2 regions of the Pseudomonas sp. AIG genome follow, and region 1 is predicted to be linked to the other one. Evidence: predicted binding sites of a transcription regulator. Region 1 holds the regulator's gene; the other holds the start of a gene.
The links. Region 1 encodes sigma-54, which starts transcription at its own class of promoters, with help from an activator protein. Its sites were predicted from a motif close to ANTGGCATNNANNTTGCTNT; they were not measured.
Positions count from the first base shown of each region.

Region 2: the regulator sigma-54 is predicted to act here: its motif matches at 2,083-2,102, upstream of ACWR1S_RS18340 (circularly permuted type 2 ATP-grasp protein).

Region 1 is NZ_CDROCK010000073.1:7,897-12,059, reverse strand. Features, by position in the region: gene lptA (lipopolysaccharide transport periplasmic protein LptA) at 1-38, shown strand, start outside; gene lptB (LPS export ABC transporter ATP-binding protein) at 38-763, shown strand; gene ACWR1S_RS28500 (RNA polymerase factor sigma-54) at 951-2,444, shown strand; gene hpf (ribosome hibernation-promoting factor, HPF/YfiA family) at 2,518-2,826, shown strand; gene ptsN (PTS IIA-like nitrogen regulatory protein PtsN) at 2,839-3,303, shown strand; gene rapZ (RNase adapter RapZ) at 3,306-4,163, shown strand.
Region 2 is NZ_CDROCK010000031.1:51,587-55,749, reverse strand. Features, by position in the region: gene ACWR1S_RS18345 (alpha-E domain-containing protein) at 1-628, opposite strand, end outside; gene ACWR1S_RS18340 (circularly permuted type 2 ATP-grasp protein) at 641-2,050, opposite strand; gene ACWR1S_RS18335 (ribonuclease E inhibitor RraB) at 2,540-2,887, opposite strand; gene ACWR1S_RS18330 (hypothetical protein) at 3,097-3,330, opposite strand; gene speE (polyamine aminopropyltransferase) at 3,576-4,163, opposite strand, start outside.

The DNA of each region.
Region 1 (4,163 bases):
TCCAGCCGAAGAAGAAAACCGACGAGAAAACCCAGTAATGGCAACTCTGAAAGCTCAGCACCTGGCCAAGGCCTATAAAAGCCGCCAGGTCGTGCGTGACGTCAGTCTGTCGATCGACAGCGGCCAGATCGTTGGCTTGCTCGGCCCGAACGGCGCCGGTAAAACCACCTGCTTCTACATGATCGTAGGTTTGGTGCAAGCCGATCAGGGCCGCGTCCTGATCGACGATCTGGACGTCAGCCACCAGCCGATGCACGGTCGTGCCAAGGCCGGGATCGGCTATCTGCCGCAAGAAGCGTCGATCTTCCGTAAACTGTCGGTGGCCGACAACATCATGGCCATCCTCGAGACCCGTCAGGAACTCGACAAGGCCGGCCGTCGCAAGGAGCTGGAAAGCCTGCTGCAGGAATTCCACATCAGCCACATCCGCGACAACCTCGGCATGAGCCTGTCCGGTGGTGAACGCCGCCGAGTGGAAATCGCTCGCGCACTGGCAACGGCACCGAAATTCATCCTGCTCGACGAACCGTTCGCCGGTGTCGACCCGATCTCGGTCGGCGACATCAAGCAGATCATCCATCATCTCAAGGCCAAAGGCATCGGTGTACTGATCACCGACCACAACGTCCGCGAGACCCTGGACATCTGCGAAACCGCTTACATCGTCAATGATGGTCAACTGATCGCAGAAGGCGACGCAGAAACCATCCTGGCCAACGATCTGGTCAAGGAAGTGTATCTGGGCCACGAGTTCCGCCTGTAAGCGAAACAGTGCCCGGTGCGCCGCCCGGGCGCTGTATCGATTCAAGCAGGATTTAATACGCTTTAATTGTTACAGCGCTCTAGGCAAACACTTCAGTTTCAGGCATATAATTTGCTTAAGTTTGGCGCTCCGGCGCCCTGTAGTGGATGGCGCATAGCGCCGGCGAATAAGGTGTTAAGCCCCTGCCATGAAACCATCGCTAGTCTTGAGAATGGGCCAGCAGCTGACGATGACACCGCAGCTGCAACAGGCCATCCGCCTGCTCCAATTGTCGACCCTGGATCTGCAACAGGAAATCCAGGAGGCGCTGGAATCCAATCCGATGCTCGAACGCCAGGAAGAAGGCGACGACTTCGACAATTCCGACCCCTTGGCCGACAACGCCGAACAGAAGCCCAACACCGAAATCCAGGAACCCTCGTATCAGGAAACCGCACCGACGGTAGACAACCTCGAGGAAGGTGACTGGAGCGAACGCATCCCCAACGAACTTCCGGTCGACACCGCCTGGGAAGACGTCTACCAGACCAGCGCCAGCAGCCTGCCGAGCAGCGACGATGACGAGTGGGATTTCACCACCCGCACCTCCGCCGGCGAGAGCCTGCAAAGCCACCTGCTGTGGCAACTGAACCTTGCACCGATGTCCGACACCGATCGCCTGATCGCCGTGACCCTGATCGATTGCATCAACAATCAGGGCTACCTGGACGAAACCCTCGAAGAAATTCTTGAGGCGTTCGACCCGGAACTGGACATCGAACTGGACGAAATCGAAGCCGTCCTGCACCGCATTCAACAGTTCGAACCCGCCGGTATCGGCGCGCGCAATCTCGGCGAATGCCTGCTGCTGCAATTACGTCAGCTGCCAGCCAAGACGCCTTGGCTGGCTGAAGCCAAGCGTTTGGTCAGCGATTACATCGACCTGCTGGGCGGCCGCGACTACAGCCAGCTGATGCGACGCATGAAGCTCAAGGAAGACGAGTTGCGCCAGGTCATCGAGCTGGTGCAGAGCCTTAATCCACGTCCGGGTTCGCAAATCGAATCCACCGAAGCCGAGTACGTTGTCCCTGACGTTATCGTGCGCAAGGACAACGAGCGCTGGCTGGTCGAGTTGAACCAGGAATCGGTGCCACGCCTGCGCGTCAACGCCCAGTACGCCGGTTTCGTCCGTCGCGCCGACACCAGCGCCGACAACACCTTCATGCGCAATCAGTTGCAGGAAGCCCGCTGGTTTATCAAAAGCCTGCAGAGCCGCAACGAAACATTGATGAAAGTAGCCACCCAGATCGTCGAGCATCAGCGCGGTTTTCTGGAGTACGGCGACGAAGCCATGAAGCCGTTGGTCCTGCACGACATCGCTGAGGCGGTCGGCATGCACGAATCAACAATTTCCCGCGTGACCACGCAAAAATTCATGCATACCCCGCGCGGTATTTATGAACTGAAATACTTTTTCTCCAGCCACGTCAGCACCTCCGAAGGCGGCGAATGCTCGTCCACGGCGATCCGCGCGATCATCAAAAAACTGGTTGCCGCGGAAAATCAGAAAAAGCCGTTGAGTGACAGCAAGATCGCTGGTTTACTGGAGGCACAAGGCATTCAGGTGGCTCGCCGCACCGTCGCCAAGTACCGCGAATCCCTCGGGATCGCGCCTTCGAGCGAACGCAAGCGGTTGATGTAAGCCACGTTACAGCGTTCCAGTGGCAGGCTATCCAGCCTGCCGCTTTATGCACTGGCAACGAAGGAGAAGCTGTATGCAAGTCAACATCAGTGGACACCAACTGGAAGTGACCCAACCTCTGCGTTCCTACATCGAGGAAAAACTCCAACGACTGGAGCGACATTTCGACAAGATCACCAACGTGCAAGTCACGATGTGCGTCGAAAAGCTGAAGCAGAAAATCGAAGCCACCTTGCATATCCCCGGCAGCGAAGTGGTCGCCAACGCAGAAGATACTGATATGTATGCTGCGATCGACTCACTCACCGACAAGCTGGATCGCCAACTCAAAAAGCATAAGGAAAAGACCCAGAGCCTCCTCCAGGGCGCGACCGGTCGTTAACACCCCTAACCCATGATCCGACTTGAAAGCATCCTGACCCCCGGCCGTTCCCTCGTGAACGTGCCGGGCGGCAGTAAAAAGAAAGCCCTCGAACAAATTGCCAACCTGATCGCCCGCGAAGTGCCGGATCTGGAGATGCAAGATGTCTTCGAGGCGTTGATTGCCCGTGAAAAACTCGGTTCCACCGGTTTTGGCAACGGCATCGCCATTCCTCACTGCCGCCTCAAGGGCTGCCAGTCGCCCATCAGCGCACTGATGCATCTAGAAGCGCCAATCGATTTCGACGCCATCGATGGTGCCCCGGTTGACCTGCTGTTCGTTCTGCTGGTCCCGGAAGCCGCCACCGATGCGCACCTGGAGTTGCTGCGTCAGATCGCCAGCATGCTCGACCGCAAGGACGTGCGCGATAAACTGCGCAGCGCCGCGAGCAACGAAGCCTTGTATCAGGTTGTCCTGGACGAGCAGAACGGGCACTAATCATGCGCTTGATCATTGTCAGTGGCCGTTCCGGCTCGGGTAAAAGTACCGCACTGGATGTCCTTGAGGACAACGGTTACTACTGCATCGACAACCTGCCGGCAGGCTTGCTGCCGGAACTGGCCGAACGTGCGCTGATTCACACGGAACTGGCGCAGCCGCTGGTGGCTGTATCCATCGATGCGCGCAACCTGCCGAGCCACCTGACGCGCTTTCCCGAACTGCTTGAAGATGTCCGCAGCAAGCACATCCAGTGCGATGTGCTGTATCTGGATGCCGACGAGGAAACCCTGCTCAAGCGTTTTTCCGAAACCCGCCGTCGCCATCCGCTGAGCAATGCCAACCGCTCGCTGGCCGAGGCGATCCAGGATGAAACCGCCCTGCTCGGCCCGATTGCCGACCTCGCGGACCTGAAGATCAACACCACCAATCTGAACCTGTATCAGCTGCGCGACTCGATCAAGCTGCGCCTGCTGAACCAGCCGGAGCCGGGCACGGCGTTTCTGGTCGAGTCATTCGGCTTCAAGCGCGGCATGCCGGTGGATGCGGATCTGGTGTTCGATGTGCGCTGCCTGCCCAATCCGTACTGGAAACCGGAACTGCGCGCGCAATCGGGTCTCGATGCGCCGGTGGCTGAGTACCTCGCGGCGCAGCCGGAGGTCGAAGAAATGTTTCAGGACATCTTCACCTACCTGCACAAGTGGCTGCCGCGCTTCGCTGCGAGCAACCGCGCCTACGTCACCATTGCCATTGGCTGCACCGGCGGGCATCACCGCTCCGTCTACCTGACCGAACGCCTGGGTCAGGCCCTGCAGAAAACCCTGAAGAACGTCCAGGTTCGCCACCGCGACCTCACTTAA
Region 2 (4,163 bases), on a different contig from region 1:
CGCGCAGCAAAGCACTCCACTGGTAATAGGCGTGGGCCGTGCCGTCGCTGACCGCTTCGGCCTGATCGCCGGCCATTTCGTAGCGCGCATCGAGCAGTCGCAGCGTGTTGTCCGCGCGCTCGATAAACGTGCCGAGGCGAATGAAACGGAATGCATCGTTACGCATGATCGTGCCGTAAGAGGCGCCACGAAACAGGTGCGAACGCTCCTTGATCCATTCGCAGAAGCGGCTCATGCCATAGCGACTGAGGCCTTGTTCGGCGATCCCGCGAATCTCCAGCCACGTCGAGTTGATGTTCTCCCACATGTCCGCCGTGATGCGTCCACGCACCGCATGCGCACTGGCCCGCGCCGCGCCGAGGCAGCTGTAAATGCTCGCCGGGTTGGCCGCATCGAGGGCAAAAAAGTGCAGCAGGCGTTCCGCATGCAGCGCGCCGTGACGCTCCAGGTAATCGTCGAGCGTACCGGTGATCAACAGCGGCATAGCCAGTTCGTGCAGACCGTCACCGCGACCGTCCTGCGGCATCAGCGACAGCGAATAGCTGATGTCGAGCATCCGTGCGAGGTTTTCCGCCCGCTCCAGGTAACGCGACATCCAATACAGATCCGAGGCAGTTCTACTTAACATGGCAAGCTTCCTTCAATCCTCGACCACCCAGGTGTCCTTGGTTCCGCCGCCCTGTGATGAATTCACCACCAGAGAGCCTTCACGCAGCGCCACGCGGGTCAAGCCGCCGGGCACCACGCGGGTTTCGCGACCGGACAAGACAAACGGACGCAAGTCGATGTGGCGTGGCGCGATGCCGTTTTCGACAAAGGTCGGACAGGTCGACAGCGACAGCGTCGGTTGCGCGATGTACGCGTGGGGTTTGGCCTTGATGCGTTCGCGGAAGGCATCGATTTCGGCCTTCGTCGACGCCGGTCCCACCAGCATTCCGTAACCGCCAGAGCCTTGGGTTTCCTTGACCACCAGATCTGGAAGATTGGCCAGCACATGGGAAAGTTCAGACGGGTTGCGGCATTGCCAGGTCGGCACGTTCTTCAGGATCGGTTCTTCGTCGAGGTAGAAACGGATCATGTCGGTGACAAACGGATACACCGATTTGTCGTCCGCCACCCCGGTGCCGATGGCATTGGCCAACACGACGTTGCCCGAGCGATAGGATGACAGCAGCCCCGGCACGCCGAGCATCGAGTCCGGGTTGAACGCCAGCGGATCGAGGAATGCGTCATCGAGGCGGCGGTAAATCACGTCCACCGCTTTCGGTCCGTCGGTGGTGCGCATGAAGACCTTGTCGTCACGCACGAACAGATCCGCACCCTCGACCAGCTCCACGCCCATTTCCCGCGCGAGAAACGCGTGCTCGAAGAACGCACTGTTGAAGCGCCCGGGCGTCAGCACCACCACACTTGGGTCGTCGATCGGGCTGGAGCTTTTCAAGGTGTCGAGCAACAGGTTCGGGTAATGATCGATCGGCGCGATACGCTGGGCGGCGAACAGTTCCGGGAACAGGCGCATCATCATCTTGCGGTCTTCGAGCATGTAGCTCACGCCGCTCGGAGTGCGCAGGTTGTCTTCAAGCACGTAGTAAGTGCCGTCGCCATCGCGCACCAGATCGACGCCGGAAATGTGCGAATAGATATCGCGGTGCAGATCCAGCCCCTGCATCGCCAACTGATATTGCTCGTTGGCCAGCACCTGTTCGGCGGGAATGATCCCGGCCTTGATGATGCGCTGTTCGTGATAGAGGTCGGCGAGGAACATGTTCAGCGCCTTGACCCGCTGGATGCAGCCGCGCTCGACGATCCGCCATTCGCTGGCGGGAATGCTGCGCGGAATGGTATCGAAAGGAATCAGGCGCTCGGTGCCCTGCTCGTCGCCGTAGAGCGTGAAGGTAATGCCGGCGCGATGGAACAGCAGATCGGCCTCACGTCGCCGTTGGGCCAACAGTTCGTCAGGCGTGTCAGCCAGCCATCGGGCGAACTCCCGATAATGCGGGCGAACCTGGCCGCCGGCATCGTACATCTCATCAAAATAGGTGCGGATCATGCCGTACTCCTTGTCACCCGGACCTACAGGCCTTCGCAAGGCCCGTGCCATCGGCATAAACGCTTTGATTTCAATCGGTTGGATATTCGCTTCGCAGCCACCGCACCATTCCTGTGCGGCAAATGCCCCAACCGGATTGCCCCCGCTTCATTGCGACGCACTGCATCGCCTATCACCAGCATAGTCAGAGTTGATTTCACTGCCCGGCATCGGCCGCGGATAATCCGCGCATTCGCTGCAAAACTTCGCCGACTACAACGTCACGAAGCGCCCAGCTCAACTGATTGGGATTGCCTCGGCAGCCCGCCCCGCTGTAACCCTGACCGGTTTCCTCTCCTTATCGGTCTTCCCTTTTAGCCACCTTCTCCGGTGGCTTTTTTTTGCCCCGGATTCTTGTTTCAGGGTTTTGCCACGGCGTTTTTACGGACGCCGGAAACGACAACGGCCGACCCAAAAGGTCAGCCGTTGCTAAACAGTTGATTCAAGAGATCAGTTTAAACGGTGGCGGCTACGCACCTCCTGTTTCACGCCCCAGCCCTCGATGATGCCGCCCAGCGGTTCGACCACGGCGGAAAAGCCCTGCTCGAAATCGCCAATATCGTCATACGTCGCGTACATCACTTTGCTCAATTCCAGCGCCCACGCACCGTCATCACGCACGCTGACCTGGGCATTGATGGATTCACCGCGAAATTTTCCTGCCGCCCTGCGCGCCCGCTCCTCGTCCGGGAAAATGGCGTAGAACTCGATGGGATGGAATCGGGAAAAATCGAAACCGCCTTCTTTCATGCGGCGCAGAACATTGCTGCTGATGTCTTCTTGATAGGCTGTGCTCATGAATCGTCCCCCTCGCATAGATGGATAGACTTTCCGTATTCCCGCCCCGGGCCTTTGGCCAAAGTACGACGGCAACGTGGTTGCACGCGGGAACAAGCATGTAGCTGACAAGACCAGACCTTAGCGATCCGTTCGCTGATCTCGCTTGCAGAGTAGCCCCAAGTCAGAGCTGCTGCCAAGGCCTGGTGTTAAAGGTGACAGGAAGAATGTCAGATGGGAGTGATGCTGCGGATTTCAATGCTGTTCTGGGTTTTCAGGCTTTTCACGCCCGCATCGGCGGTGCGCCCTTCCAGATCGTTCAGGTCCAGTTCGGCGGCGACGGGCAGAAGCCGTGCCTTGATCAATCGAGCGGCCTCATCATCGCTGGGGCATTCCGCGCGCTCGAACACCTCATCGACAATTTCACCATGATCGTCCACGAAAGTGACTTTCCACTTTTGCATCGGTGCCTCCTCGATCAAACCCGCAAATGGGCTTACACCTATCTCGACTGTTTACGCCGAAAGTTGGTTCAAAAGGATTACAGCGGACAAAGATGAAAAAAACGACATTTACTGTAAGGGGAAGCAAATGTGCGAGCCGGCTCCGGGCGGCGTTCCGACGAAGGCGGTGTGTCAGCAACATTTTTGTTGAGTGACGCACCGCTTTCGCGAGCAGGCTCGCTCCCACAGGGTATTGCAGTGTTTTTTTAGTCGTTGCTTGGCTTGTTGATCGCCTGCAGCACGTACTGCGGCAAGGCGAATGCGCCGATGTGGATTTCCGGGTTGTAGTAGCGCGTGACGATGCCGCTGCCGATGAAGCGCTGTTGCAGGGTTTCACGGCTCAGTTTGCGGTACGCCGGGTTGGACGAACCCCAGGCGAAGGTCATCGAACCGCCGATGTAGGTCGGTACGGCCGCCTGATAGAAGTGCCAGTCCGGGAACAGGCTGTTCAGGCGCCCTGCAGTGGTCTTCACTTCGTCGATCTGCATGAACGGCGTGCCGTTCTGGGTCACGAGGATGCCGCCCTCGTTCAGGCAGCGGTGGCAGGCCTGATAAAAGTTCTCCGAGAACAGCACTTCGCCCGGGCCGATCGGGTCGGTGGAGTCGGAGATGATCACGTCGAATTTTTCCGTGGTGGTGGCGACGAAACGCATGCCGTCGTCGATCACCAGGTTCAGACGCGGATCGTCGTAGGCGCCGCTGGAGTGGTTCGGCAGGAACTCTTTGCACATGTCGACCACGGTGCCGTCGATCTCGACCATGGTGATGTGCTCGACGCCGGCGTGCTTGGTCAC